DNA from 4 places in the Nonomuraea sp. NPDC050404 genome. Region 1 is predicted to be linked to each of the others. Evidence: riboswitches for the same ligand, from Rfam matches in the RefSeq annotation. Region 1 holds a riboswitch; each other region holds the start of a gene.
What was found. Region 1 has a riboswitch for cyclic di-AMP ahead of AB0I81_RS18465 (hypothetical protein). Riboswitches for the same ligand answer to the same signal wherever they lie in the genome.
Positions count from the first base shown of each region.

Region 2: linked by a shared signal. The riboswitch ahead of AB0I81_RS26890 (hypothetical protein) and the one ahead of AB0I81_RS18465 (hypothetical protein) in region 1 are both predicted to bind cyclic di-AMP.
Region 3: linked by a shared signal. The riboswitch ahead of AB0I81_RS21755 (C40 family peptidase) and the one ahead of AB0I81_RS18465 (hypothetical protein) in region 1 are both predicted to bind cyclic di-AMP.
Region 4: linked by a shared signal. The riboswitch ahead of AB0I81_RS19865 (C40 family peptidase) and the one ahead of AB0I81_RS18465 (hypothetical protein) in region 1 are both predicted to bind cyclic di-AMP.

Region 1 is NZ_JBFAKB010000006.1:266,817-274,310, reverse strand. Features, by position in the region: gene AB0I81_RS18495 (ABC transporter permease) at 1-50, shown strand, start outside; gene AB0I81_RS18490 (hypothetical protein) at 302-742, opposite strand; gene AB0I81_RS18485 (STAS domain-containing protein) at 880-1,209, shown strand; gene AB0I81_RS18480 (VOC family protein) at 1,214-1,726, opposite strand; gene AB0I81_RS18475 (rod shape-determining protein) at 1,723-2,709, opposite strand; gene AB0I81_RS18470 (DUF5302 domain-containing protein) at 3,004-3,204, shown strand; cyclic di-AMP (ydaO/yuaA leader) riboswitch at 3,367-3,503, shown strand; partial or broken gene AB0I81_RS18465 (hypothetical protein) at 3,799-4,164, shown strand; gene AB0I81_RS18460 (alpha/beta fold hydrolase) at 4,499-5,344, shown strand; gene AB0I81_RS18455 (hypothetical protein) at 5,399-5,770, opposite strand; gene AB0I81_RS18450 (roadblock/LC7 domain-containing protein) at 5,795-6,169, opposite strand; gene AB0I81_RS18445 (hypothetical protein) at 6,199-6,993, opposite strand; gene AB0I81_RS18440 (roadblock/LC7 domain-containing protein) at 6,998-7,375, opposite strand.
Region 2 is NZ_JBFAKB010000009.1:388,946-396,439, forward strand. Features, by position in the region: gene AB0I81_RS26870 (GNAT family N-acetyltransferase) at 1-440, opposite strand, end outside; gene AB0I81_RS26875 (PP2C family protein-serine/threonine phosphatase) at 559-1,674, shown strand; gene AB0I81_RS26880 (response regulator transcription factor) at 1,817-2,413, opposite strand; gene AB0I81_RS26885 (site-2 protease family protein) at 2,566-3,870, shown strand; gene AB0I81_RS26890 (hypothetical protein) at 3,934-4,890, opposite strand; cyclic di-AMP (ydaO/yuaA leader) riboswitch at 4,896-5,033, opposite strand; gene galT (galactose-1-phosphate uridylyltransferase) at 5,102-6,178, opposite strand; gene AB0I81_RS26900 (DeoR/GlpR family DNA-binding transcription regulator) at 6,175-6,954, opposite strand; gene AB0I81_RS26905 (TrpB-like pyridoxal phosphate-dependent enzyme) at 7,229-7,494, opposite strand, start outside.
Region 3 is NZ_JBFAKB010000007.1:342,278-349,771, reverse strand. Features, by position in the region: gene AB0I81_RS21775 (AMP-dependent synthetase/ligase) at 1-1,200, shown strand, start outside; gene AB0I81_RS21770 (glycosyltransferase family 4 protein) at 1,213-2,325, opposite strand; gene AB0I81_RS21765 (M48 family metalloprotease) at 2,322-4,187, opposite strand; gene AB0I81_RS21760 (hypothetical protein) at 4,199-5,005, opposite strand; gene AB0I81_RS21755 (C40 family peptidase) at 5,328-5,849, opposite strand; cyclic di-AMP (ydaO/yuaA leader) riboswitch at 5,923-6,088, opposite strand; gene AB0I81_RS21750 (C40 family peptidase) at 6,745-7,494, opposite strand, start outside.
Region 4 is NZ_JBFAKB010000006.1:541,216-548,709, reverse strand. Features, by position in the region: gene AB0I81_RS19870 (class I SAM-dependent methyltransferase) at 246-1,061, opposite strand; gene AB0I81_RS19865 (C40 family peptidase) at 1,121-1,705, opposite strand; cyclic di-AMP (ydaO/yuaA leader) riboswitch at 1,724-1,871, opposite strand; gene AB0I81_RS19860 (3-isopropylmalate dehydrogenase) at 1,970-3,016, shown strand; gene AB0I81_RS19855 (branched-chain amino acid aminotransferase) at 3,256-4,353, shown strand; gene AB0I81_RS19850 (thioredoxin domain-containing protein) at 4,408-5,052, shown strand; gene cimA (citramalate synthase) at 5,260-6,837, shown strand; gene AB0I81_RS19840 (heparinase II/III family protein) at 6,838-7,494, opposite strand, start outside.

The sequences.
Region 1 (7,494 bases):
CCATCCGAGCCTCCCGCCTGTCCCCGACGGAAGCCCTGTCAACCCCATAACCCTCGGGTACGCGCGCGCCCGCCCACCCGCCGGGCGCGCGCGGGGCGGGAAGGGGCGGGCTTTGTGGGGTGCGCAGGCCGGGAAGGGGCGGGCTTTGTGGGGTGCGCAGGCCGGGAAGGGGCGGGCTTTGTGGGGTGCGCGGGGCGGGAAGGGGCGGGCTTTGTGGGGTGCGCAGGCCGGGAAAGGCCAGGCTTGTGGGGTGCGCGGACCGGAAGGGCCGGGCTTGTCGGGTGCGAGCCGGCGAGAGGGTTCAGTCGACCGCGTAGCAGCTGGTCTTTCCCACCACCCGGACACCGGGCTCGTCCTCCGCGAGCACCGTCAGCACGAAGGTCACCCGGGTCGCCGGATCACGCAACACGGACACGTCCTGATCCCCGTCCCGCAGGTCCAGGTCATCGACCACCTTGTCGTACCCCATCGCCTGCAGCCGCTCCAGCAACTCGTCCGGAGCGCCGGCCGCGTCGCTCTCCGCCTGGAAGAAGTGCCGCACCTGGCCGGGCACGCAGGTGGCGTCGCCGGCCCGCCGTACCGCCGACAGTTGTAATTCGCTCGCGCCGAGAAGGTGGCCGGCGTCGGCGTCAAGCCGTCTGGCGGCCTCTTCGAGCGTGGGCGTCTCCGAGGCGGTGGCACAGCCTGCGACGGCCGCGACGCAGAGGAGCAGCGCGGATAACACGGGTCGGCCGACGCGCACAAGGCGACCCTATCGAAGATCACCATCAGGTAACGGCGAAATCCCATAAAAGACCTGGGTGTCAGGAGCCTCCGCATAAGACGCGCCTCCTGGGGCAGATCCTGACAGAACATGGCGGGCGCCCCCACCGGAGCCGGATGATCTACGAAGAGAGCGATGACCAAGCACGCGTCACCCTCGTTTCGCATCCATTCGGCCTGCGTGTCACCGGCGAGATAGACAGCGGCAACCACCGCCTGCTCGCCGACGTCCTCGACTGGGCGCTGCACGCCGGCAGCCACGGCATCCGGCTCGACCTGTCGGGCCTGACGTTCATAGACGTCAGAGGCATGCGCCTCATCGTGGCCACCGCCGCACGATTATGGCCGGACCGCGAGCTGATCCTCGACCCGGTCTCACCGGTGGTGCGCCGCCTGCTCGCCGTGACGGGCTGGGAGGACACGCCGGGCCTGCGCGTGCCCCATTGAGAGCTCAGGGCCGCCAGCGTCGCAGGTCGGTCTCCTTCTCGTACGCCTGCGGATCCGGATAGGTCAGCAACTCCACGGTCCCACCCCAGGGCGTACGGCAGTACACGAACCGGTTGCCCTCACCCGCCTCCGGCCCCGGCAGCGGCACCGGCTCCGACAGCCGCATGCCGCCCGCCTCCGCCACCAGGCGCAGCGCCTCCTCCAGGTCGTCCACGTACAGGGCGACGTGCTGCCACCCCAGATCGCACGGCAGCACCGCCCCGGCCTGCCGCGGCCCGCTGAACTCGAACAGCTCGATCCCGGGCCCGTTCGGCAGGCGCAACATGCGCACCGCCACCTCGGCCGTGCCCTGCGGCACCCCGAGCCGCCGCTCGGTCGCCCAGCCCCCCTTGGGCCCACGCGCGCGGGGGAGGGTGTCGTAGAGCACCTCGGCGCCGAACGCGCGGGCGAAGAACTCCGTGGCCACGTCGAGATTCGGCACGGTCACGCCGATGTGGTCGATGCCGCGAACGGTCATAGCCTGCCTCCTGTCCGGAACCTGCCGAGCAGGCCCAGTTCGTCCACGCATCGGCCGAGCCCGAGCGCCACACACTCCAGCGGCCGCTCCGCCCGGCGTACCGGCATGCACAACGTCTCGCGCAGCCGCCGCCCGAGGCCGGGCAGCAGTGCCCCGCCACCGACCAGCACCGCGCCCCGTTCCCCGAGGTCGGCGGTCAGTTCCGGAGGGCAGAGCTCCACGGTCTCCACCGCCGCCCGCGCGATCGACTCGACCGGAGGCCCGGTGGCCTCGAAGATCCGCTGTACGGGCAGCAGCAGCTCCCGCACCCGGCCGGTGTCGGGGTCGTGGGCCCGCACCACGATCTCCCGGTCGCCACCGCTCGCGCGGCGTTTGGCCGACTCGGCCTCCGCGTCGTTCAGCAGCAGCCCGTGCTCCTGCTCGACGTGGCGGGCGATGGCCCTGCTCACGGCCCGGCCGCCGTAGGGCACGGAGCCGGCCGCCACCACCGACTCCCCGGACAACACGGCGATCCGTGCGGCGTCGCGGCCGATGTCGATCACCATGTTCCCGGCGAAGTCCGTGAGCGTCAGCCCCGCCCCGAGCGCGGCCGCCAGCGCGTGCGGGACCAGCCGCACGGTCCTGGCCTCCGCCTCGTACGCCACGTCGTGCAGCGCCGCGCGGTCGATCGGGGTGGATTCGCCGGGCAGCGCCAGGACCAGTCGCGGCCTGGAGTACGGATGCCAGTGCACCTTGCGCAGGAAGTGCCGGATCATGCGCCGGGCCAGCTCGGCGTCGGCCGGCAGCCCGCCGCGGACCGGCCAGCACGTACGCGTGCCCCCGCCGAGGGCGGCGGCCTCCGACCCGAACCCGATGATCTTCCCTGTACGGCCGTCGCACATCACGGCCGAGGGTTCGTCCAGCACGATGCCCCTGCGCTTGACGTAGATCCGCGTGCTCGCGGCCCCAAGATCCATTGCCAGGTCACGCCCGAGGAGTCTCATCAAGGGAGCTATTTCCTGAGCCGCTCCAACACAACACCACGAACAGAGCGGTTCCCCTTTACCCGCGCCCGCGCGCCCGGGGCTGCGGGGTGAGTGGGGAGGGCACGTTCGTGGGGCATGGGCAGGGGCGTTCCGGCAGTCCGGATCCCGTTTTCCGGCTGCTGGCCTGCACCCGTGGCGCCGGACAAGCGGCCGGAAGCGTTCCGCGTACCTCAATGCAGTCTTGAGGCCGGTTTCGCGTCATAAGCAGTGCCGTGCGAAGCTGTGACTGTCCCCAACACCATGGAGGTCCTCATGGCGGAAACACCGGAGCCGGAAGTCGATGAAACTCCCGAGGACGAGATGAAGCGCAAGTTCCGCGAGGCACTGGAGCGCAAGCGTAGCCAGGCCGCCGGATCAGGCGCGGGTGGCAGGGGCGTCGACCCATCGAAGATCCACGGGGCGCACGGTCCGGCTGCGAGTAAAAGATCATTCAGGCGCAAGAGCGGCGGCTGAGGCTGGGATTTGACGGGGGTACGGCATGCCGTACCCCCTTTCTCTTTACCTACGTAGGTAGATCTTCGCCCGATTCATGATGAATCGTTTGCGTATGTCCGTTTCCGTGGCTACAGTAATCGCCATTACCAGCCGGTGACCCAGTCCTTACCCAAGACGGACGACCGGCTGGCGCCGAATCCCGAGCGATCGGGAACCGGGGACCCACGTCATGTTGGGGTGAATCCGGCCGCGCGCCGGTAGGGCATCTCCACGCCCGAACCCGTCAGCTAACCCGGTAGGCGTGATGGAGAGGACTGTTTCCCCCTATGCACCAGCGCGTCGTACCCCCAGGCCGCGTAGTGACGGCCGCCTGCTGAGCGGCCCCCTTCCCTAAGGCTCGTATCTTGCGCTCCGCGTAACGCCGGGTGCCCCGCCCGCTGCGCCCTTTTCCCCCGAGTGCAACCTCCCTGTCCCCTCGTGAAGGGTTTTTGCTGCTTCATGTCTGCCCGTTTTGGTTTGCGTTCCCTCGCCATGCTCACCGCCACCACCGTCGGCGCCCTGACCATCGCCGGCACGGCGGCCCACGCCGACACTGACACCGACCAGAAGGTCATGCTCAAGGGCTCGACCACGGCCTCCTACTTCTGGGACGACTCCTCCGGCCGCGCCGGTGACACGGGCCTGCCCGCCAGTGGCAAGCCGATGCAGAAGGGGATGGCCGCCAGCCCGAGCTGGCCGCTGCTGACCGAGGGTTACGTGGTCTACAAGGGCAAGAAGGCGCCGTTCTTCGTGGGCGACCGCGGGCCGGGAACGCCCTCCAACCGCGGCATCATGCTCGATCTCGACGCCAAGACGTTCGCCGAGCTGACCGGCGGCACGTTCAACTCCAGCACGCTGGGCGTGGACGACGCGGGCGGCCTGGGCCACATCGACGTCGAGTACGTCATCACCAAGTGGGGCGACGGCCCCGGCAAGAAGAACTACCCGGTCCCCTTCTCGACCCGCGCCTGGGCCGAGCGCGACGACAACCCGGCCACCCCGCCCGAGGCGGAGGAGGAGCCCGCCCCGCAGGGCGGCGGCATCGTCGGCGCCCCGGCCGCGCAGAAGAAGACCCAGGACGGCCAGGACAAGTCCGAGGCGTCCGGCGTCGTGGGCGGCGCGCTGATGGCCGGCGCCCTGGCCGTCGCGGGCGGCGGCGTGGTGCTCGGCGGCGAGCGCCTGCGCACCCTCTTCAAGCGCTGAACCCCGGGCGCGCGGACCGGCTCAGAGAAGCGCTTTACGTACTATCGACCAGAATGTCATTCTGGTCGTCGTGACCACCCGCGCAGCCGCGAACGGCATCGACATCGCGTACGAGAGCTTCGGCTCCCCCTCGGGACGCCCCCTGCTCCTCATCATGGGACTCGGCGCCCAGCTCATCCAATGGGACGAAGAGCTCTGCGAGCTTCTCGCGGAGCAGGGCCACCACGTCGTACGGTTCGACAACCGCGACGCGGGCCTGTCCACGCACCTCCACGACCTGGGCCTGCCCAAGTCGGGCACGCCCGCGCCGTACCTGCTGGACGACCTGGCGGACGACACGGCGGGCCTCATGGACGCGCTCGGCTGGCCCGCCGCCCACGTGGTGGGCGCCTCGATGGGCGGCATGATCGCCCAGACGCTGGCCATCCGCCGCCCGGAACGGGTGCTGACGCTGACCTCGATCATGTCCACGCCCGGCCCCTCCGTGGCGCCGCCCACGGAGGCCGCCGCCGCCGTGCTGATGCGCCGCCCGCCCGAGGGCCGCGAAGCGGTGGTCGAGCAGTCGGTACGCAACTGGTCGGTCATCGGCTCGCCCGCCTACGACCTGGACCCCGGCAAGCTCGCCGAGCGGGCCGGGCGGGCCTACGACCGGTGCTTCGACCCGGCGGGCACGGCCAGGCAGATGGCCGCCATCATGGCCTCGGGAGACCGCAGGGAGGCGCTGGCGCAGGTCCGGATCCCCACGCTGGTACTGCACGGCGAGGCGGACCCGCTGGTCCCGCTCGTGGGCGGCCAGGCGACGGCGGCGGCCGTGCCGGGGGCGCGGCTGGTGACCTACCCGGGGATGGGACACGACCTGCCCCGCGCGCTCTGGCCCGACTTCGCCGCCGAGATCACCAAACTGACTACGGCGTAAACCGCAACGTCGGGATGGCCCGCCCCGTCAAGGGCGGGCCACCGCGACGGAAGGTCAGACCTCCAGCTTCTCCTCGATGCCGCGGAGCTGGTGCCGCGCCATCGCCAGATTGGCCCGCCCGCGATCGAGCGCCAGGTAGAGGAACAGCCCCTTCCCCCCGCGTCCCGTGATCGGGCGAATGATGTGGTACTGCCCGCTCAACGTGATCAGGATGTCCTCGATGCTGTCCTTGAGGCCCAGCGAGTCCATCGTGCGGAGTTTGGCCTTGACCACCTCCGTGTTTCCCGCCGCGGCGACCTGCAGGTCCAGGTCCTTGGAGCCGCCGAGCGAGCCCAGCGCCATGCCGCTGCCGTGATCGACGATCGCCGCCCCCACGGACCCGTCGATCGACATCATCTCCTTGAGCGAGACGTCCATGCCGGCCATGCTTCTTCCTCCCTTGCGGTGGTTTCAGTGCTTTCGTGCTGCGACGGCGGCCACTCCGGCAGCCGTCTTCCTGCCCTCCAGCCGCAGCAGCCCGACGTTCGCGCCGGGTCCGGCCAGGACCGTGAGGACGATGGTGGGGCCGGCGGCGTAGAAGGCCACGAAGCCGGCGGTGCCGGAGATGAGCGTCTCCTCGAAATTGCCCTGTCCTGTGACGATCAGCATGCGCCTGCTCATCGCGAGCAGCGCCGCGGACAGCGCCGCCGCCTGGTCGCCCGTCCTGTCCTCCAGGTCGCAGGCGACGGGCAGGCCGTCCACGGTGCAGGCGACGCTGCCCCGTACGTCCGGCGTGCGCTCCCGCAGGAGCGTCATCTCCTCCAGGACCTCTTGTCGTAGCTCCACCGGTGGCCTCCTCCTGAGTGAGGGGAACCTCACGACAACTCCTCCAGCGCCTTCTTCAGCCGCATCAGCAGCGCCAGATCGGTCGGATCCCCGCTCACGGGCGGGCCCAGCGGCTGGGCCGCCGCCCCGGGATCGTGCGGCGGCCGCTCGGCGGAGGCGCGCCGCCTGGGCAGATCCGGGGGATCGGGCGGGGCCAGCAGCCCGGAGGCGGCCAGTTTCCTGACCGCCAGCAGGATCGGGTACGCGGGCCGCCCGATCTGCTTGGCCAGCTCCAGCGGCGTCACCTTGTGGTCGGCCCTGACGATGACCTCCCACTGGATCCGGCTCAGCGTCACCCCGTGGCCCGGCAGCCGGGGCAGCGGCCGTACCGGAAGGGAGTCCACGTCGGCGGAGGGCCAGATCTGGGCGAGTTGCGCCCGCCGCCGCGCGCACTCCCGCACCAGCCCCGGCACGTCGAAGAACCACTGCCCGCCCAGCCAGTGCCGCTCGCCCGGCCGGAACTTGGGCCGCGACCCGCTGTTGGGCAGCAGGAAGAAGGCCGCGTCCAGGACGCCCCCGAGCACCGCGTACTGCAGCTCGCCGTGGGTGAGCGGCCCTTCCGCGAGCAGCCGCGCACAGTCGCCGTCGGCCTGCAGCCGGCGCAGCGCCGTCTCGGTCATCAGCCCCCTGGCGGCGAGCAGGCGCTCGACGCTGGGAGCCATGGCGCACTCCATGTACGTCACGCGCCCGTCCGCGAGGAAGATCGTGCCGCTCCTGCCGACCTGGAGCGCGCCCGTGGACCGCTCGCGGGCGAGCCCGGCCAGGAGGGTGTCCAGCTTGCTCATGGCCTCACGTCGTCGTCAGCAGGCCGGTGATGGTGCGCAGGCGGTGCCTGGCCAGGGCGAGATTGGATCGTTCCAGGTCAAGGCGTACGTAGATGACCAGCGGCCCCTCGAAGACGGTTTCCAGCATGCGCAGCAGATGGTGGCCCTTGTCGGTGGTGACCAGCATGTCGTCGATGCGCACGACCTCACCGGGACACGTGCGGGCCAGGCCGTCGGTGGTGGCGCGCAGGGCCTCGGTGAGCGCGGCGGCCGACCTGTCGGCCTCCGCGCCCGATGCGCTGCTGAAGGCCACCGCCATGCCGCTGGTGTGGTCCACCAGCATGGCGTCCAATGCCCCTGGTATGGACATGACCTCTGCCAGGCAGGTGTCGATTCCGAGCACGTGACCCCTCCTCGCCGTGGTGGAACGCGTGACAGCGTAGGGGGAGGCGGGCACGTTCAGATGGCGGCCGGTCGCCGGTGTTGGGCTTTTATACGGCTACGGAGAATAAAACCAACCCC
Region 2 (7,494 bases), on a different contig from region 1:
GGCACGAAGGAGGAGCGGCGGGTGTCGATGGCGCAGGACAGCTCGACGGCGGCCCTGCCGTAGCCGTACCGGCCGTAGATGAGCGATTCGGAGGCGTAGAGGGCGGCCACGGACTCGCCGCGCTCGCGAATGTCGGCGAGCTGCCTGCGCATCAGCGAGGACAGCACACCCCGGCGGCGGTGGGAGGCCAGGACGCTGACGGCCGTGACGCCGGCGACCGGGAGCTGCCTGCCGCCGGGCACCGACATCGTGAGGCTGAGGACGGAGGTGACGCCGGCGATCTGCTCGCCGTCGAAGGCGGCGAGCGTGCGGTCGAACTCGGTACCCGCCTTGAACCGCTCGGTCTGAGTGGGGTGCGGGGACCAGCCGAACGCCTCTTCGGTGACTCCGGCGAACGCCGGCCACTCTGATTCGTCAACAGGACGGATCGGATACGTCATGCGTCCAAGGTAGGAGCGGGCAAAGGGGAAGGGCCACCCAATATACGTCCTTAATGATCAAGGCGTTGGTCAAGTGGGCTGCCCAAACATGGGTCAGACCGATACAGTCAGGCGCATCATGAGTTCCCGTCCGGCGCCGCTGATCCCGCCTCGGGTCCGCGCGGTCCTGGTGCGGGTGCCAGGCCTGGTGCCTGTCGTGCGGTTCGTCCGGCGGGTGTTGCTGGGCCGCGAACGCAATCTGCTCACCACGCTGATCGTGCTGGCACTCGTCATCGGATTCCTCGCGGCCGAGTCCTCGACCGAGTGGTTCTCGCCCTCGCTGCTGATCCTGGTCACGCTCATCGGCGGGCTTCAGCTCAGGCTGCGCAGCCTGGTCAAGCTGCTCGTGGGGATCGGGGTCTCACTGGCCTACGTCGCGGCCAACATCGGCGCGGGCAGGGTCGGGCTGGGGCTGATGGTGACGATCGTGTTCACCGCCGTGCTGGCCGTGCTCATGGCCAGGACCAGGGGCAAGCTCGGCGTGCAGGGCCTGCGCGGCGACGCGATGCTGCTGGAGCTGCGCGACCGGCTCAGGAGCCAGGGAGAGCTGCCCGCGCTGCCCAAGGACTGGGGCGGCAAGGTGGTGCTCAAGCAGGCGGGCGGCTCGTCGTTCGGCGGCGACTTCCTGGTCTCCATGCGCGACGGCGACTCCGTCGAGATCGCGCTGGTCGACGTGTCGGGCAAGGGCGTCGACGCGGGCACCAGGGCGCTGCTGTTGTCGGGCACGTTCGGCGGGCTGCTCGGCTCGGTCGACGACTTCCTGCCCGCGTGCAACGCCTACCTGCACAGGCAGCGCGGCGACGAGGGGTTCGTGACGGCCGTGCACGTACGCCTCGACCTGGCGACGGGCGACTACACGATCACCTCGGCCGGGCATCCGCCGGTGGTGAAGTTCGACGCGGGCACCGGCAACTGGCAGGTCGCCTCGGCCAAGGGCGTGGTGCTCGGCGTGGTGCCCGACCTGCACTGCGAGCCCGACAGCGGCACCCTGCGCAAGGGCGACGCGCTGCTGCTGTTCACCGACGGCCTGATCGAGCAGCCGGGCCGCGACATCGACGCCGGGCTCGACCGGCTGCTCGGCGAGGCGGAGCGGTTGTTGCCCTCCGGGTTCCGTGACGGCGCCAGGGCGCTGGTCAACGCCATGGCCTCCGGGCACAACGACGACTGCGCGCTGGTGCTCATCTGGCGCCCGTGACCGTGAGGTTTCACACGCCGCGTTCGTGATGTCGCTCACTGGCCGTGGGATCGGCCCGGCTGACATTCTCTAGGTACCCGGGATCCGGCGGAGCGGCGCGGCTCCACCGGGTCCCGTAACCACCACTACCGCCCCGCACCCCTCACAACCAGCCGCTGTCGCTGGCGATCCGTACGGCGTCCAGCCTGTTGCGCGCGCCCGTCTTGCACATGATGCGCGACAGGTGGTTGCGCACGGTGCCGACCGACAGGAACAACTCGTCGGCGATCTCCGTCGAACGGGCCCCGCCCGCCGCGATCCGCAGCACATCCAGCTCCCGCCTGGTCAGCGGATTGGACGCGCACTGCAACGCGGCCAGGGCCAGCTCCGCCTCGATGGCCCGCCGGCCCGCCGCGACCTGGCGCACCCCGTCGGCCAGCTGCTCGGGCGGCACGCACAGGCTCATAAACCCCAGCGCCGGACCGGCCAGCGCCTCGCGCACCTGCGCCGGATTCGGCGCGGCCGACAGGATCAGCACCCCGCACCGGGGCGCCTGCCGGGCCAGCGGCCCGGCCACCGGCGGACCCGGCAGGTCGAGATCGACGACGGCCACGTCGGCCTCGGCCGCCAGAGCCGTGCGCACCACCTCCTCCGCGCGTCCGGCCTCGGCGACCACCCGCAGGTCGGGCTCGGCTCCAAGGGTGGCCAGCAGGCCACGGCGCACCAGCGGCAGGTGCTCGGCAATGAGAATGCGAATCAAGACGTCCCCCTCCGTCGTCTCTTAGAGTGATCGGCTGACTGCGTACTGTCAATGCTCAGGAAATGCGGTAAGCCTTGCGGTGCGGCGACTTGGACTACTCTGGGGCTGTCGGACCTTTCGCCTGTCCTTGCCGTATCCGGGAGCGCGCCTAGATGAACTGGCTCTACGTCGTGGGGATCATCCTTTTCATCCTCGGGTTGCTGTTCTCCATCGCCCTGCACGAGCTCGGCCACCTGGTGCCCGCCAAGATCTTCGGCGTCAGGGTGACCCAGTACATGGTGGGCTTCGGTTCGACCGCCTGGTCGCGGCGCAGGGGCGAGACCGAGTACGGCATCAAGTGGATCCCGTTCGGCGGCTACATCCGCATGATCGGCATGCTGCCGCCGCGGCCCGGCGACGACCCCACCAAGGCCAGGAGCACCGCGACGGGCCCGTTCCAGGGCCTGATCGAGTCCGCCAGGGACGCCGCGCTCGAAGAGGTGCGGCCGGGCGACGAGGACCGGGTCTTCTACCGCAAGAAGTGGTGGCAGAAGGTCATCATCATGTCCGGCGGCCCGGCCATGAACTTCGTGCTCGCCTTCATCTTCTTCAGCATCCTGCTGGTCGGCATCGGCCTGCCCACCTATGCCCCGATCGTCTCGCCCGCGACCAACACGTGCGTGATCCCGATCACCGAGCAGCGCACGCAGTGCACCGCCGCCGACAAGCCCACGCCCGCCGCCCAGGCGGGCCTGAAGCCCGGCGACCACCTGGTCACCTTCGACGGCAAGAAGATCGGCGACTGGGACGACGCCACCACCCTGATCCGCTCGCACGGCGCGGGCCCGGTGCGACTCGGCATCCTGCGCGACGACAAGCCGATGACGCTCAACGTCACGCTCATCGCCCAGGACCGGCCCAACCCCGACAACCCCGAGCAGATCGACAAGAACGTCGGCTTCCTGGGCGTGCTGCCCACCGAGGTCATGCAGCAGCAGAACCTGGGCCAGGTCGTCGGCTACATGGGCGAGCTGACCGTCAGGGTGGCGGGCTCGCTGCTCAACCTGCCCGAGAAGATGGTCGGCGTCTGGCACGCGGCCTTCTCCGGCGAGGAGCGCGACCCCGAGGGCCCGGTGGGCGTGGTCGGCGCGGGCCGGATGGGCGGCGAGATCATGGCCTCCGACCTGTCCACCGAGAACAAGGCCGCGATCTTCATCCAGTTGCTGGCCGGCTTCAACCTGGCGATCGGCATGTTCAACCTCATCCCGCTGCTGCCGCTGGACGGCGGGCACGTCGCCGGGGGCCTGTGGGAGGGCATCAAGCGGGCCTACGCCAAGGTCATGCGCCGGCCCGAGCCCTCGTACGTGGACATCGCCAAGGTGCTGCCCCTGACCTACGCCATCGCGATCGTGATGATGGTCATGGCGGGCCTGCTCATCTACGCAGACCTGGTCAACCCGCTCAGGCTGACCGGCTGAGGACGTCCGTGGAGGCGCCGGACCGGCTGCTGCCGTGTCCTGCCCGAGCGGTGCGCGGCCGCGCTAGTTCATCGAGATGTGTACGTGATCGAAGTGGTTCTCGGTGATGCTGCCGCGGTCGGTCATCCCGCGCCAGCCGGATCCCTGGTTGATGCGCTGCTTCCAGATCACGTACTTGACGCCCAGCTTGTCCTTGTTCTTGATGGCCCAGTCGGCGATCCGGTCGCCGAGCGCCATGTTCTCCGCGCCGGGCATCGAGCCGCCGGTGCTCATCATGAAGTCGCAGGCCCGGCCGAGCGGATGCTCGCCGCTGGCGCCCGCGCGGAAGCAGCCCACGCTGGACGGCAGCTGGAAGTTCTTCTCCACCTGCGCCTTCATCAGCCGCGTACGCGAGGTGATGTTGTCCGAGCCTGACGGCAGCTCGGGCGCCCAGGATCCGTCGGAGTTGCGGCCCGTACCGTAAGGCACCAGGTCTTCAAGCTTCTTCCTGATGTCCTTGATGACGTCCTCCGCCTCGTCGCGCTGCTCGGAGACCTCGGACGTGTCCGCCTTGATCTTGGCCGCCAGCTTGGCGGCCTCCTCGCTGGCCTTCTTCTTCTCGTCCCGCGCGCGCGCCACGACCTGCACGATCGCCTGCTGCTCCGCCGTGAGCTGTTCGAGCATGGCCGCGGTGTCGGCGTCGGTGGGGATCATGATGCCGGGCAGCCCGGGGTTGCCGTTCTGGTAGCGCAGGCGGGCGATCTCGGCGACCCGCTGCTCGGCCGTGACCAGCGTCTGCTCGGCGGCGGCCAGCCTGGCCTTGGCCGTCTTGGCGGCCTCCTGCGCCTTGGCCAGATCGACCCGCTTGAGGTTGTACTTCTCGATCTGCTTGTCGACCTTGCTGTTGAGCTGTTTGAGCTGGGCGCGGAGCTGCTCTTCCGATGGTTTGGGCGCGGCCTGCGCGGGGGTCGCCGGGAGGACGGCGATGGCGCAGGCGGCGATGAGTCCGATGGCAAGGGTCGCACGGGGCGAAGCCGCCACGTAGGTGTTCCTCTCCCTCTGCCGGCCGGGTTAGCTGACGGGTTGGGCATGGGAGTCGCCTGCCGCCGAAGCGGATTCACCCCAGGTGCGGTTTGGGTCCCCGGCTCCCGGGCAACGCGCCCGGGATTAGGCATGCAACGGCGGTTACTGCCGGTGCATATGGGGATATTAGTGGTAGATCACGAGTCATGCGACCTTAACAAGAAATCTATTAGTGATCTATCTGTGATCGAAGCATGCGTGCGGCCTCCTCCGGCAGCACGTCGTTGACGAAGGCGCCCATCGCCGACTCCGATCCGGCCAGGAACTTGAGCTTGTTCGGCGCCCGCCTGATGCTGAACAGCTCCAGGTGCAGATAGGCCAGCTCCCTGCCCTCACGCACCGGCGCCTGGTGCCAGGCCGAGATGTAGGGCATGACGAGCCCGAACAACCCGTCGAATGCCCGCAGCACCGAGGTGTAGAGCGGCGCGAACGCAGCCCGCTCAGCCTCCGTGAGCGCGGCCAGGTCGGGCACCTGCCGGTGCGGATACACGTGCACCTCGAACGGCCAGCGCGCGGCGGCCGGCACGAAGGCCGTCCACAACTCGTTGGCGGCCACCACCCGCGTCCCCGCCTCCCGCTCTGCGGCCAGCACGTCGGCGAACAGGTTGCCCTTGGTGTAGCGCCCCGCCGCGCCGAGTTGCAGCTTGGTCCTGGGCGTCACGTACGGGTAGGCGTAGATCTGGCCGTGCGGGTGGGCGATCGTGATGCCGATCTCCTCGCCCCGGTTCTCGAAGCAGAACACCTGCTCCACGCCCTCGATCGCGGACAACTCGGCCGTACGGTCGGCCCACGCCTCCATGACGAGCCTCACCTGAGCGTCGGAGAGCCTGGAGAAGGAGGAGGAGTGATCGGAGGTGAAGCACACCACCTCACACCGCCCCGCGCCCGGACGCACCTCACTGAGCCCGCCCGGCTCGCCGTAGCTCCCGAAATTTCCGGAGAAGGAGGGGAAGCGGTTCTCGAACACCGCCACGTCGTAGTCGTAGGCCGGGATCTCCGTCGAGCGTTCGTCCGACGACGGGCACAGCGGGCACTCGGCCGTGCCGCCCGTCGGCAGGAACGTACGCGTCTGCCGGTGCCCGGCCATCGCGATCCACTCCTCGGTCAGCGGGTCGTAGCGCAGCTCCGAGGCCACCGGCCGGGGGCCGAGCGTACGCCGGTCGATCGCGCTCCTGTCCGCGTCGTCACGCAGGTCGAAGTAGATCAGCTCCCGGCCGTCGGCCAGGTGGGTGATGGTGCGCTTCAAGGGGTGCCCTCCACGATGATCAGTTCTCCGGCCCGTTCGGCCAGCTCCGTGCGTGCGTCCTGCGGCAGCCCCGCGTCGCTGATGACCACGTCGGCCTCGCTCAGCTCGGCGATGGTGCTGATGCCGACGGTGTTCCATTTCGTGTGGTCGGCGGGGATCACCAGCCGGTGTGCCGCCGCGACCAGCTCCCTGTCGGTCTCGGACTCCAGCAGGTTGGGCGTGGTGAACCCGGCCCGCACGCTCATCCCGTGCACGCCGAGGAAGAGCGTGTCCACGTGCAGGCGGCGGATCGCGGCCACGGCCACCGGCCCGACCAGGGCGTCGGACGGCGTGCGTACGCCCCCGGTCAGCACGACGGTGCGGTCGGCGCGCGGGTTGCGGTGGAAGATCTCGGCGACCGGGATCGAGTTGGTGATCACGGTCAGCTCGGGCACGCCGATCAGGTGGTGGGCCAGCGCCCACGTGGTGGTCCCCGCCGACAGCGCCACGGCCGTGCCCGGGCGTACGAGGGTGGCCGCGCGCCGCGCGATGGCGTCCTTCTCCTGCTGCTGGCGGGCGGACTTGGCGGTGAAGCCCGGCTCCTCGGTGGAGCCCGGGCCGAGCGCCGTCGCGCCTCCGTGCACCTTCTCCAGCAGCCCGCGCTCGGCCAGCACCTCAAGGTCGCGGCGGATGGTCATGTCGGAGACGCCGAGCTCGCGTACGAGGTCGGCCACCCGGACGCCGCCGTTGCTGCGCACGCGTTCGAGAATCGCCTGCTGGCGCTGCTGTGCGAGCACGCCCGCTCCTTCCAACAGATTCCACCAAATTATGACACGAAATTGTTGGGGAATGTTAGTTCGGCGGGATCGCTTGCGCTGGTCGGTGTGGGCGGGAGACGTTGTGGGGCGAAGGACGTACCGAGATGACCCGCTGACCGATCACCGGAGGCGAGCTGATGGCCAGGCGCGCGCGCAAGGGCAGGGCCCGCAAGAAGAAGAAGGCGAACCACGGCAAGCGTCCCACGGCGCGATGACGGTCGGGTGGCCGCGGGGGCGGCCACCTTTCACCGGTTCACCGGGGTAGTTCGTCGAGGGCCTGGTCGATGCGCTCCTGCGGCAGCGTGTAGTCCTCCAGGTCGCCGGCCAGATAACGGTCATAGGCGCCCAGGTCGAAGTGGCCATGGCCGCACAGCGCGGTCAGGATGACCTTCTCCTCGCCGCTCTCCTTGCAGCGCAGCGCCTCGGCGATCGTCTCGGCCAGCGCGTGCGTGGGCTCGGGCGCGGGCACGATGCCCTCGGTCCTGGCGAAGCGGACACCGGCCTCGAAACACTCGGTCT
Region 3 (7,494 bases), on a different contig from region 1:
GGCTGCCGGATCACCCACGACAACCTGCTGTTCACCGCGCTCAACGTGCTGCGGGGGCCGCTGGAGCCGCTCTTCGCCCGCAAGGACCCGGCCGCGCTGCTGTTCCTGCCGCTGGCGCACATCTTCGCGCGGATGATCCAGGTGGTGCTGTTCGAGGCGGGCGCGATCATCGCGCACACCCCGAACATGAAGAACGTCGCCCCCGACCTGCAGGACTTCAAGCCGACGTTCCTGCTGGGCGTGCCGCGCGTGTTCGAGAAGGTCTACAACAGCGCCGAGCAGAAGGCCATCGCGGGCGGCAAGGGCAAGATCTTCGCCAGTGCGGTGGACGTGGCGGTGGCCTGGAGCAAGGCCGAGAGCGCGGGCGGCGCCCCGCTCGGGCTGCGGCTGCGCCGGGCCGTGTTCGACAAGCTGGTCTACTCCAAGCTGCGCGCGGCCACCGGCGGCCGGCTCACGGCCGCGGTCTGCGGCGGCTCCGCGCTGGGCGACCGGCTCGGGCACTTCTTCCGTGGCGTCGGCATCGAGGTCTTCGAGGGCTACGGCCTGACCGAGACCTCCGCGCCGTGCTCGGTCAACATGCCGGGCGCCAACAAGATCGGCACGGTCGGCAAGCCGCTGCCCGGAGTCACGCTGCGCATCGGCGACGACGGGGAGATCCTGGCCAAGGGCAGGAACGTCTTCGAGGGCTACTGGAAGAACGACGACGCCATCGCCGACGTGATCGACGCGGACGGCTGGTTCCACACCGGCGACCTCGGCGAGCTGGACGCGGACGGCTACCTGCGGATCACCGGCCGCAAGAAGGAGATCCTGGTCACGGCGGCCGGCAAGAACGTGGCCCCCGGGCCGCTGGAGGACGCGCTGCGCGCCCACCCGCTGATCTCCCAGGCCATGGTGGTGGGCGACGGCCGGCCGTTCGTGGCTGCCCTGATCACCCTCGACCCCGAGGCCATGCCCGCCGGCTCCACGGTCGCGGGCCTGCGCTCGGATCCCAAGGTGCGGGAGGAGATCCAGGCGGCGGTGGACCGGGCGAACCTGGCGGTGTCGAAGGCCGAGCAGATCAAGAAGTTCGCGATCCTGGACGCGGACATCACCGAGGAGAGCGGGCACCTGACCCCCACCCTCAAGATCAAGCGCAGCCGGGTGATGAGCGACTTCGCCGCCCAGGTCGACGACCTCTACGGCGGACCGCGAAGCTGAGCCGCCCCGCTACTATCCCACCTCGTTGATCGGGCCGGGCCTGAGCAGATCATGGAAGCGGGCCGCGACCTGGTCCCACGCCCACTCGCGGGCGATCCAGTCGCGCCCGCCGGCGCCCAGCTTGCGCGCCTTGTCGGGGTCGGTCAGCAGTTCGACGATGGCCTGCGCCACCTCGCCCGTGTCCTGGCCGTTCACGACCAGGCCGGTCTCGCCGGGCCGCACCGCGTCGGGCGCGCCGCCGGAGGCGCCCGCCACCACCGGCAGCCCGGTCGCGGACGCCTCCAGGAACACGATCCCGAGCCCCTCCACGTCCACCCCCTTCAGCCTGGTACGGCACGGCATCGCGAACACGTCCGATGCCGCGTAGTAGCCGGGCAGGCTGGCCGCCGAGACCGTGCCGGTGAACCTGATCGACTCGTGCCCCGCCGCCAGCCGTTCCAACGTCCCCCGATACGGGCCGCCGCCCACCAGCAGCAGCACCGCGTCCGGCACCGATCGCAGCACCTCGGGCCAGGCCCTGATGAGCTGGTCCTGGCCCTTGCGCGGCACCAGCCGCGACACGCACAACACCACCGGCCGCCCGGGCACCCCCAGGTCCGCCTTGGCCGCCCCGGGGTGGAACTGGTCGACGTCCACGCCCGGCGCGAGCCGGACGAGCTTGCCCGCCGGGATGACGGCGGCCAGCCGCTCGCGCGTATACGCCCCGAGGTAGGTCACCACGTCGGCGTGCCCGCCGATCCTGCGCAGCACCGAGCGGAAGCCCGGCGCGCCCGCCCATGACGCCTCGTGGCCGTGGGTGAGCATCACCACCCGCCGCGCGCCCGCCCTGCGCAGGCGCGGGGCGAGCAGGCCCAGCGGCGCCGCCGCGCCGAACAGCACGGTCTCGGCGCGGTGCTCGGCCACCAGCCCGGCCGCCGTGCGCGCGACGGCCGGGGTGGGCAGCATGAGCCGCGTCGGATGCCGCACGACCCGGAACGGCTGACGCCGGTCGAACTCCGCGCAGCGCGGCCAGGCGGGGGCGTAGACCACCACGCCCGGCGTGCGCAGCGCGAGCCCGTGCACGAACGACTGGATGCCCCCCGGCCTGGGCGGGAAGTCGTTCGTGACGACCAGCACGTTGGTCACGGTTCGGGGACGCCGTTCAGCTTGGCCCATGAGCGGGCCATGGCGATGCGCTCGGGGCCGGAGGGATGGGAGGCATAGAGCACATATTCCACCGCATCCGGCGACAAGTCGGAAATATTAGTTATGGCCAGGCGTTTTTGCATGGCGATGAACATGGCCGGGTCCTGGGTGAGGTTGAGCGCGTGCACGTCGGCCCTGGCCTCAATGTGGCGGCTGATCGTGTTCTGGGCGGGGCCCATGAGCAGGGAGCCGAAGGTCATGAGGCCCATGACCACGCCCACCGCGCGCGGGTCGCCGATCGAGGTGAGGCCGGTGCGGCGGCGTACCGAGTTGAAGACCAGGAACAACGCGATCGCGCCGAAACCCGCGCCCAGGCCGCCGATGAGCGTGCCATACAGCACGTCGTCGTACTTGGCGTGGCCCAGCTCGTGCGCCACGACCAGCTCGACCTCCCGCTGCGGGGCCCGCAGCAGTGTGTCGTAGACGACGATGCGGCGCGTGGCGCCGAAGCCGGACACGTACGCGTTCAGCGCCGTCGTCCTGCGCGAGGCGTCGGCCACCAGCACGTCCTCGACCGGCACGCCGTCACGCCGCGCCATGTCCAGCAGGTTCGTACGCAGCTCGCCCTGCTCCATGGAGGTGAAGTCGTTGAACAGCGGCTCGAACACCACCGGATACACGAACGACGTCACCACCGTCAGCACGAACGCGCCCACCGCGGCCGGGATCCACCAGCGCCTGAACCTGCGGGCCAGCGCGACCAGGGCCAGCAGCATGACGCAGATCAGGAACACCTCCACGCCCAGGTTCTTCAGCCGGTCCCCGGCCCAGCCTCCCCAGTCCTGGATGGACAGGCCGTAGTCGCGCAGGATCGTCTCGAACCACATCCCGAGCGGCCACCTGATCAGCTCCACGGCCGCGGACACCACCGCGACGCCCAGAATCACCCGCAGCCACCAGGGCCCTTTCAGGCGGCCCAGGACCCTCGGGGCGATCGGGGTGGCGACCAGGAGGCCGGCGAAGATGATCGTGAGCGCGAGCGAGAGGTAGCTCGGCAGGGTGGTGGCCGCGTCGAACGCCTGCGCCTTGGCGATCTGGGCGGCGGTGAAGTCGCGTGCCGGGTCGGGCGGGGCGGCGGTCAGCGCCCGCCAGGGCGTGGTGAAGGCGGCCACGGCCACGATCACGAGGCCGAGCAGCACCAGCGCGATGGCCGCGGGCCGCATCGACCCGCCGGCGGGCGCCTCTGGATCGTTCCCTGTCACGGACATCCTCCCACGATGCCCCTGCCCGCCCCGCCCCGCACCACCCGCCGACTCACCCGGTCCGGCGCCCTCCGACCCCGCCGACTCACCCGGTCCGGCGCCCTCCGACCCCGCCGACTCACCCGGTCCGGCGCCCTCCGACCCCGCCGACTCACCCGGTGCGGCGCCCTCCGACCCCGCCGCCTTCCTGAAGAGCCCGCGCCCGCGCGGCGGAACGGCGTCCGCTGCGACCCGTCCACCGACTCCCACAGCGGTCTCACCGACGCCGGTGCCCGCTCCCCCGGCGATCACACCGCCGGAGCCCGCCCTCTCCTCAACGGTCGCACCACTGCCAGCGCCCGCTCCCCCGACGGCGGTCCCGCCCGCGTGGCCCGCTCCCTCGGTGGTACTGCCGCCCGCGTGGCCCGCGCCCACGGCGGCCATCGCACCGCCCTCCGCGCCGCCCTCGGCTAGCCCGTCCTCGTGGAGCCCGTCCTCGCGTAGCCCGTCTTCCCGTGGGCTGTCGTCCTCCCGTAGGCCGTCCTCGCTTGGCTCGTCGTCTCGTGTGCCGGCTTTGCGCGCCGCGTCGCCGGTGTCTCTGCGGTCGTCGGTGTCGCTCATGTGCCTCCCCTTCATACGAGCTGGTCTCGTACGTACGCGCGCCACCGCGCCGTCAGTGTGGCGACGGAGAGCCCCAGCGAGGCGAGCGCCCGATCGACGCCGGCCGCCTGGGCCTCACGGTAGAGCCACACCAGGGTCCCCTCACTGAACCGGTCAGCCAGGAAGCGACACGCCAGCCAGGCGGCCTGGTACGCCCGCGCCAGCCGGTCCGGGTCACGCCCATCCGCCGCGAAAGCCTCAGGTCCGGGCAAAGCACTCGGCAGCCGCCCGGCCCGCACCTCGGCGGCCAGTTCGGCGGCGGCCGTCTTCACGGGCAGCCCGGAGTCGCGGTAGCCCACGTAGTCGGCGAACCCCTCATACAGCCAGACCGGGAGGCGATCGGTACCGGCGGCGACATGGGTGAGCTCGTGGGTCAGGACCACGTCCCGGCCGGTGGGGTTGAGCGCGGCGAAGTACTCGGGCACGACGATCACCCGGCCTTCGTCGGCCACGGCCGCCAGCCCGTCCACCCCGGCCACTCCCGCCAGCCTGGCGGCCTCGCGCTTGGACTCCGGCACGACGACGAGCGGTCGTAGCGGGCGGCCGAGCACGCCCGAGACCCTCCGCCCCGCGCCGTCGGCCCGGCGAGCCAGTTCATCGAGCAGGCCGGGCGGGGCGGTGTCATGCCCGACGACGGTGGAGCGCCTGCCCCGGCTGACGACCGCGCGACCTGGCCACAGGTCACGCGCTTGCGGGGGAAGAATCGGCGAGCCGGAGAGCGCCCCGCCGCCGGCGGGGACGAACAGCAGCAGAGCCCCCACCACCGCTCGCCGCCTCACCCGACACCTCATCCATCCATTACGCGTTGCCGTGGTTTCCCACCCGCCGCACTTCGGCTGATGGCCCTCCAGGAAACGGCCGCTGAACCCTTCACCGGTGACCCGCCGTCACGCGAGCCCAAGTTACCCGGCCACCACGAGCTCAGTATCCGCCCGCCGGCCCCCAGGGCCGGGCTGCCGAGACCGCCGGAGTCGGGACGGCCAAGGGCTGCCAGGGCGGGGCGAGGGGCGAGCGGGCGTGGGGAGTTGGCGGGTTTGGTGGGGACATGCGAGAGCCCCGTCCGGATCCGGGAAATCCTCCGAGAATCCGGACGGGGCTTCTTCACATGCCGGGACGAACCGCTCCGACGAAGGACGACTTACGCCATCCGCCCAGCTTGTCGATGCGTACCCGTTCGCCTGTCCGAGGCGAGTGGATCATCTTGCCCTTGCCGACGTACATACCTACGTGACCAAGCCCGCTGAAGAACATCAGGTCACCAGGCTTGAGGTTCCGCCAGGCGATCTTGTTCCGGACTCGGGCGAACTGGCTGCTCGCCACACGCGGGAGTTTGACCCCGGCCTTCTTCCAGGCGAACTGGACGAGGCCGGAGCAGTCAAACGAACCAGGTCCCGTGCCTCCGTACCGATACGGGTCACCGATCTGGTTCTTGGCCGCGGCGACGGCCCTGAGGGCCTTCGCTTGCTGCCGAGCGACCTTGGCTGCCCGTCGATGGGCGGCCGTGACCTTCTTCGACGTCTTGACGGTGGTTTGCGCCGCGGTCGTCGAACCGGCCGAATCGCTCGTGGTCGCCGCCTGAGCCGTTGGGGCATGGAGGATGAGACCTCCGGCCGTCACGGACATCGTGAGTGCAACGCCACTCAGGGCAAGGCGGGACAGGCGGGGGTTCTGCAGGGGATTAGACAGGATTTCTCCTTGTGTCTTCCACGAACGCCTACCGGGTTAGCTGACGGATTCGGGCCTGGAAGTCGCCCTACGGCGCGATTGGCGCGCCGATTCACCCCTGATCCCTGGGGAAACGTGGGATCGCTGGGTCCCCGGTTCCGTGCCTCCTGGCTGCACGGATTCGGCAGGTCGCCGTCCCGATCGAAGGTCTTGCCGTGGGGATCGTCGGGTGCGACCGGCGGATTTTTATCTGTCTCACATCGGGAGGGACCGATGCCGGTTCGCGGCGACATGGCTTGTTCACCGCGACGACGCCAGAAGCTACGCCGAAAGGTCAAGGATCGGCAAAGGGTGCGTCAGGCTGTAAAGATCAGTCAGGGGGATGAGTCGGTATCGAAACCCCTGCTGGAACACCAGGTTCTGTTACCGAAATGTGACCCTGCTCACACTTGCCGGAGCAGCCGCTTGTCAGGTCCCATCCGTCCCTTAAGTCACATTTGTCACTGGATAAACGTGAGCATCCCCACTGGGAGCGCTCCCGGCCGACCACGCATCACCCGTCGCATTGAGTGCGATATTTCGGCATATCTACGCCACACGCCGTTCCCGGCAATACCTGCACCAACGACGGATCACATCGAGCCAGGCCCCATATCTACGATGCCGGATCGTAGACGAACGCGATCTGACGGCCTCGGCTACGCACCGTTCCGCACCCAACCATCACGAAACATCCGGCACCGCTGAAACTCTCGAAGAGAGGAGCGTGAGATCAGCCCAGCAGGACCAAATCCCACGCACGACCACGACCGAAACCGGCCGGGAATGAGTGCCGGGAGTGAGAGAGAAGGGGTTACGGGCGGATCGCGCCGACCACGTTCCGGCCGTAGTTGGAGAGCTTGGTGACCTTCACGACGTCACCGGTCTGCGGCGCGTGGACGACTTCCCCGTTACCCGCATAAATGCCGACGTGCCCGAGCCCTTCGCTGAAGATCAGGTCCCCGGCCTGCAGTGAGTCCATGTCCACCTTGCGGCTGGCCCCCCAGGCCCACTGCTGCCACGTCGTACGCGGCAACGACAGGCCCGCCGCCCGCCAGGCCGCCTGCGTGAGCCCCGAGCAGTCGTACCCGCCCGGCCCTGTGCCGCCGAAGACGTAAGGCTTGCCCATCTGCGCATACGCGAACCGCAGCGCGGCGGCGGCGTTCCCCGAGGCGGGACCCGTGTACTTGACGCCCGTGCTGTTGGGGTTGCCGGGGTTGTAGGCGCCCAGCCTCCTGAGCAGCTTCTCCTGCTGGGCGATGAGCTTGCGGATCTCCGAGCGCTCCTTCTCCACGGAGTCGCGTTCCTTGTCGGCCCCCTGCAGGGCCTTCTGCGCCTTGTCGCGATCGGCCTTCAGCCCGCGGTTGGCCTCGTTGAAGGCCGCCAGCTTCTCGGCCCGCTCCCGTGACAGCTGCCCGGCCACCGCCCACCCCGTCAGCATGGCGCCGGGGTTGTCGGAGCCCATGAGGCCGGGGAAGGAGGTGACGTCGCCGCCGAGCTTGTAGCTGTCGACGGCCATCCCGACCACCTGCTCGCGCAGTTCGGCGACCGTGGCCAGCTTGCG
Region 4 (7,494 bases), 270 kb from region 1:
GATCAGGCCCGGTCGGATTCGCGACCGGAGTCCGGCTGTTTTCATCCGACGCGTCCGCGAAATGAGATGAGTCACATGTACGAGATGTATGCCTGGAACCGCGCCGAAGAGCACGAGGACGAGGCCGCCGAGGCCGTGCAGACCGCGCTGGACCGCCGCGACAACGGCGGCGCCCCGCAGAACCTGAGCCGGTAGAGCGCCCCCTCGGACCCCGCCATTCAGAACCTGCCCTCAGACTCCGCCGTTCAGAACCTGAGCCGGTAGAGCACCGCCGTCCGCCGCATCGCGGGCAGCAGCTTGACGATCGCGGCCACCATCCGGTGCGAGGCCGACAGGCGGTCGAACCCGTCGATGTCGAACGCGCTCACTGCCGCCAGGCAGTGCAGCCCCGGATGTACGGCCGGCAGCGCGGCGGGGCCGTCGATGCTCCAGTGCATCGTGGCCCCGGCCTTCTGCACGGGCTTGTTGAGCCGCTGGAGCCGCAGCCCGAGCGGGTTCAGGGCGTCGAAGGCGAACTCGCCGCCCGGGAAGCGGTCCACGATCGCCCGCACCAGCGCCGGTCCCTCGACCTCGTCGAGGTAGTAGAACAGGCCCTCGGCGACGACCAGCACGGGAGCGTCGCCGGGGACCTGCTCCAGCCAGCCCAGGTCGGTGACCGAGGTGCCGATCAGGTCGTAGCCGGGCCGCTCGGGGAACAGCCGCCGGCGCAACTCGATGACCTCCGGATAGTCCACGTCGTACCAGTGGACGGTGGGCGGCGGGTCCATGCGGTGCACGCGGGTGTCGAGCCCGCAGCCCAGATGCAGGACGGTCGCCTCGGGGTGGGCGTCCAGGAACTCCGCGGCCCACCGGTCGATGAAGCGCGCCCTGAGCGCCACGGCCCTGGCCGTGCCGGGATTGATCCCGGTCTTGCGGAAGTCGTGGTCGATCCGGTCCAGTGCCTGCGCGGCCAGCTGGTCGCCGAGTATCGGGTGGGGGGATCGCGCGTCGAGTGCCCTGCCGTACAGGGTGGCGAGGAGAGTCGCTTTCTCCTCGGTTAGATGCACCTTCTCTGGTGACATATCCGACACGCTACGCCCGCGTGCGGCCCCGGGCGCACCGGGGCCGCACTCAGGTTCCGCTACAGGACGGCGGTGGGCATGGACGGGGCCGGAGCCTCACGTTCCTTGAGGTAGGACGTCCAGCGGCGGACGCCCTGGGGATCGGGCCGGACCGCGCCCACGAAGGACTGCCGGCGCCAGTCGGACAACTTCTCCTCCTTCACCACGTCGCCGGAGCTCGGCGCGTGGACCATGTAACCGGGCTTGGAGATCATCCCCACGTGGCCGAGGCCGCTGAAGAAGACCAGGTCGCCGGGCTTGAGGTCCTTCCAGGCGATCTTCCTGTCGAAGGCCCCGTACTGCTGGCGGGCGGTGCGCGGCAGTTCGATGCCCGCCGCCTCGTACGCCCGCAGCATGAGCCCCGAGCAGTCGTAGCCCCGCTTGCTGGTGCCGCCCCAGACATACGGCGTGCCGCGTTTGTCCATGGCGAAGGCGAGGGCGACCTTCCATGAGGGCGTCGGCGCGCTCTCCTCACGTACGCGCTTGATGTCGGCGCCGGTCAGGGTGGTGGGGTCCTGGTCCTTGGCGGCGGTGGCGTGTGCCGCGGGACTGGCCAGGATGAGCCCGGCGGCGCCCGTTGCCAGGGCGATGGCCGCACGAGCCATGACGATGCGAGACAGAACACTGTCCTTCCATACGGCCGGCCGGGTTAGCTGACGGGCTCGGGCCTGGAAGACAGCCCTACGGCGACGTGTCGCCGATTCGCCCCTGGGGGGAAAGGTGGGTCCCCGGCTCCGCGCAACGGCTGCGCGGATTAGGCCCGACGGACACTAACGAAACGGTCAAAAGGTCGCAAACCGCCCAAAGCGGGATGTCCGGGAAATGAGATGAGTGTTCGTTAGGCGAGACGAGCCGGTAAGGTTGCCGTCATGGAGTCGCGTAACATCCGCCTGGCCGTCATCCCTGGGGATGGCATCGGCGCCGAGGTCGTCGCAGAAGGGCTCAAGGTCCTTGAGGCAGTGGGCACGAAGATCGAGCCCACGCACTACGACCTGGGCGCCGCACGCTACCACCGCACCGGCGAGACGCTGCCGGACGCGGTGCTCGAAGAGTTGCGCGGCTACGACGCCATCCTGCTCGGCGCCGTGGGCGACCCCAGCGTGCCGCCGGGCATCCTTGAGCGCGACCTGCTGCTGCGCCTGCGCTTCGAGTTCGACCACTACGTCAACCTGCGCCCGGTCAAGCTGCTGCCCGGCGTGGAGACGCCGCTGGCCGACACGCTGCCCGAGAACATCGACATGATCGTCGTCCGCGAGGGCACCGAGGGTCTCTACGCCGGCACGGGCGGCGTCATGCGGCGCGGCACGCCGCACGAGATCGCCACGCAGGAGTCGCTCAACACCGCCCACGGGGTCGAGCGCGTGGTGCGCTACGCCTTCGAGAAGGCCAAGTCCCGGCCGCGCAAGAAGCTGACCCTCGTCCACAAGACCAACGTCCTGGCCTACGCCGGCGACCTGTGGCAGCGCACGGTCAACCGGGTGGCCGCCGAATACCCCGAGGTCACCACCGACTACTGCCACATCGACGCGGCCTCGATGTTCTTCGTCAGCCAGCCCGAGCGCTTCGACGTGGTCGTCACCGACAACCTGTTCGGCGACATCATCACCGACCTCGGCGCGGCCATCGCGGGCGGCATCGGCCTGGCGGCCAGCGGCAACATCAACCCCGAGCGCACCGCGCCGAGCATGTTCGAGCCGGTGCACGGCAGCGCGCCCGACATCGCCGGCCAGGGCAAGGCCGACCCCACCGCGACCATCCTGTCCGTCGCCATGCTCCTGGACCACCTCGGCCTGCGCACCGAGGCGGCCAAGGTCGAGCAGGCGGTCGCCGACGACATCGTGGAGCGCCTGACCGGCTGGGCCAACCGCACCACGCACGAGATCGGTGACGACATCACCGGGCGAGTATCCGGCTAGGACCGCCTAGCCCCGGAAACGCGCCTGGCGGTCCTAGGAGGACTGCCGGGCGCGTTTTCGCGTTTCCAGCGTTCCGGGATGCGGCGAACCACCCCATCGGCCCCTTGCCATCCCATATAGCGAGACAATAGGAAGTACGGACTGCCCTGTCCGGGCACGGCTGCAGGCCGCCGCAGGTGCGCAGGCAACCGGTAGATTCCGGTAGATTTCGGTAGATCGCAGAGATAAGGACCGACGTCATGACCATCGCTCAGAAGCTCAGCTTCGACGTGCAGCTATCCGACCACGCTCGCACCGCGGCCGAGCGGGAGCAGGTACTGGCGAATCCCGGTTTCGGGCAGACCTTCACCGACCACATGATCTCGGTCGACTACACCGACGGCGTCGGCTGGCACGACGCCAGGCTCATGCCGTACGGGCCGCTCTCGCTCGACCCCGCCACCTCGGTCTTCCACTACGCGCAGGAGCTGTTCGAGGGCCTGAAGGCTTACCGGCAGGCCAACGGCTCGATCGTGACCTTCCGCCCGTACTCCAACGCCGCCCGCTTCAACCGCTCGGCCTCGCGCATGGCGATGCCGGAGCTGCCCGAGGCGACCTTCGTGGACTCGCTCGAACTCCTCGTCGAGACCGACAGGGAGTGGGTGCCCACCACCGAGGGGCACAGCCTCTACCTGCGCCCCTTCATGATCGCCACGCAGGCGGGGCTGGGCGTCAACTACCCGTCCAAGACCTACAAGTACATGGTCATCGCCTCGCCGGCGGCCTCGTACTTCACCGGTGGCCTCCAGCCCGTCTCCGTCTGGTTGTCCACCGAGTACACCCGCGCCGCCCCCGGCGGCACCGGCTTCGCCAAGTGCGGCGGCAACTACGCCGCGGCCTTCGTCGCCCAGCGGCAGGCCGTCGAGCACGGCTGCGACCAGGTGGTGTGGCTGGACGCGCACGAGCACCGCTACGTCGAGGAGATGGGCGGGATGAACCTGTTCTTCGTCTTCGGCGACAAGCTCGTCACCCCGGCGCTCACCGGCACGCTGCTGCCCGGCATCACCAGGGAGTCGATCCTGGAGCTGGCCGGCGACCTGGGCCTGGAGACGGAGGAGCGGCTCATCTCGGTGGACGAGTGGCAGTCCGCGTGCGAGTCGGGCGAGCTGACGGAGGTGTTCGCGTGCGGCACGGCCGCCGTCGTGACGCCGGTGGGCACGGTCAAGGGCGCCGACCGCTCCTGGACCGTGGCCGACGGCACGCCGGGCCCGGTGACGATGCGGGTGCGCGAGGAACTCGTCGGCATCCAGTACGGCACCCGTCCCGACACGCACAACTGGGTCCACAAGATCGTCTGATGCGACCGGCCCGCGGGGACCTCCGCGGGCCCGCGCGTTCAATGAAAGTGGCTGATGATGAAGCGGTTGATGGTGGTCGCGCTGGCGTGCGCGGCGATCGCCGTGCTCGGGGTGTTGTCGTTCGCCGGCTCCGGCGCGTCGTCCGAGGGGGTGAAGCTGGCCCGGCAGGACGACGGCTCGATGATCCTGGCCGACCTGGGCAGCGAGGCTCCCGTGCTCGACGTGTACGAGGACTTCGACTGCCCCATCTGCAAGGAGATGCACTCCAAGGTGGACGCCACCATCCAGCGGCTGGCCAGGGAGGGCAAGGTCAAGGTCGTCTACCACACCGTGACGATCTTCCAGCAGGAGCCCATGCGCTCCAACTCCATCCGCGCCGCCTCGGCCGCCCGCTGCGTGCCCGAGGAGAACTGGCTGGCCTTCAGGGACGCCCTGTACGCCATGCAGCCCGCCCCCCACGGCGAGGCATCCGGCTTCACGGTCGAGGAGCTGGCACAGGCCGCGCGGAAGGCGGGCGCGTCGGTGGACTCGTGCGTGACGTCGCAGTCGTACGCGAAGTCACACCTGGCCGAGACGGCGAAGATCCCGCTGGAGGGCACGCCCACGGTGGTGCTCGACGGGCGGATGCTGGGCAACGAGGCGCTCGACCCGGCGGCGCTGGAGCGCGTCATCACGGAGGGCAACGGAATCCGGGTGTGAGCCGCGCGGCGTCCCACAAGGTGAGACCGGTGTGCCAGATGGTGAATCCATGTGGCAGACTGGGCGGCACCATGTTCTACGGTCTGCTCATTATCGGCAGGCGCGCTGGCTGACGCAGGGACACCGCCAGCGCGCAGACCTCTCACGTCCGTGAGGGGTCTTTTTGTTTTCCCGAGGACGACACGCTTCTCCAGAGATGAGAAATCCATGGCCGACGACCGCTTCCACGTATACGACACGACGCTGCGTGACGGCGCGCAACAGGAGGGCCTGAACCTCACCGTCGCCGACAAGATCGCCGTCGCTCGCCACCTGGACGGTCTGGGAGTCGGCTTCATCGAAGGGGGCTGGCCCGGCGCCAACCCCAAGGACACAGAGTTCTTCAGGCGCGCTCGAACAGAGCTCGACCTGAAGCACGCGCAACTCGCCGCGTTCGGCGCGACCCGCCGGGCAGGTATGAAGGCAGCCGACGACCCATTGGTGGCCGCGTTGCGCGAATCCGGCGCGCCGGTCGTGACCCTTGTCGCCAAGAGTCACGACCGGCACGTGGAGCTGGCCCTCCGCACGACTCTCCAGGAGAACCTCGCGATGATCCGCGACACGGTCTCCCACCTCCGTGCGGAGGGACAGCGAGTCTTCCTCGACGCCGAGCACTTCTTCGACGGTTACAAGTCCAACTCAGCCTACGCGCTGGAGGTTCTCAGGACCGCCGCCGAGGCCGGCGCGGACGTCATCGCCCTGTGCGACACCAACGGCGGCATGCTCCCCGACGAGCTGGCCGAGATCGTCCAGGACGCCGTACGCACCAGCGCCCGCGTCGGCATCCACTGCCACGACGACACCGGCTGCGCCGTGGCCAACACCCTGGCCGCCGTCAAGGCGGGCGCCACCCACGTCCAGGGCTGCGCCAACGGCTACGGCGAGCGCTCCGGCAACGCCAACCTCTTCACGGTCGTGGCCAACCTGCAGCTCAAGCGGGGCTTCGAGCTCGTGCCCCAGGAGTCGCTGGCCGACATGACCCGCATCGCCCACGCGATCACCGAGGTCACCAACGTCACCCCCAACTCCCACGCCCCGTACGTCGGCATGTCCGCCTTCGCGCACAAGGCCGGGCTGCACGCCAGCGCCATCAAGGTGGACCCCAACCTCTACCAGCACATCGACCCCGCCGCCGTGGGCAACGACATGCGCATGCTCGTCTCCGACATGGCCGGCCGCGCCTCCGTCGAGCTCAAGGGCCGCGAGCTCGGCTACGAGCTGACCCCCGAGCACACCAGGACGCTGGTCGAGCGGGTCAAGGACCTGGAGTCCAAGGGCTTCACGTTCGAGGCCGCCGACGCCTCCTTCGAGCTGCTGCTGCGCGACACCGTGAGCGGCGAGCGCCGGCGCCACTTCGAGGTCGAGTCCTGGCGCGTCATCGTGGAGCGCACGAAGGGCGGCGAGCTGGTCAGCGAGGCCACGGTCAAGCTGCACGCCAAGGGCGAGCGCATCGTGGCCACGGGCGAGGGCAACGGCCCCGTCAACGCCCTGGACAAGGCCGTACGGCTGGGGCTGGAGAAGCTCTACCCCGAGCTGGCCAAGCTGGAACTGGTGGACTACAAGGTCCGCATACTCGAGGGCACCCACGGCACGGACGCCATCACCAGGGTCCTCATCACCTCCAGCGACGACACGGCCGAATGGGCCACGGTCGGCGTGGCGGAGAACATCATCGACGCCTCGTGGCAGGCCCTGGAGCAGGCCGTCACGTACGGCCTGCTCCGCGCCGGGCGCGACTGCGGCTAGTCAGACGATTCCGGCGGAGAAGGACACGCCGTCCACCGTGACCTTCCCGCCGGAGCACGACACCTTGGGCGAGTCCGTCCCCGGCACGATCACCGTCAGCAGTGACTTCGCCGCCGGGGACACCACCACGTTGGTCGCCTGCTTCGACAAGTACGTGGGCGAGACCCAGCCCAGCTTGCCGCCCCGCTGCACCTTCTGCCCGCCGACCTTGTCGCACGAGGAGAACTGCAGCAGCGTGACCTTGAACTTGCCGTCGCCCAGCACCACCTTGCCGCCGCTCTCCGAGACGACCTTGAGCGAGGGGGCGAAGCGCCAGATGTTGCTGACCTTCTTGCCGCCCGACGCGGTGTCCAGCACCGCCATCACGTCCTCGCCATGGTTGACCAGCACCGACCTGGTACGGCTGACCCCGTACGCCTTGTCGGTCAGCCTGAACGCCTGGCGGTCGTCGCCGTAGCTGGTCTTGACGATCTTGCTGCCCGTGCGCGGCCTGAACTTCGCGCCCGCCACGATCGGCACGTTGTGCGCCTCGGGCGACATCGTCCAGTAGCGGTAGGCGCTCTTCTCGTAGGAGTGGAACCCGCCGTCCACCAGGATGTCGCGGCCCTGCGCGTAGTACGTCACGCCCAGGTGGTCCTCGTGGCCGTGGAACTTCAT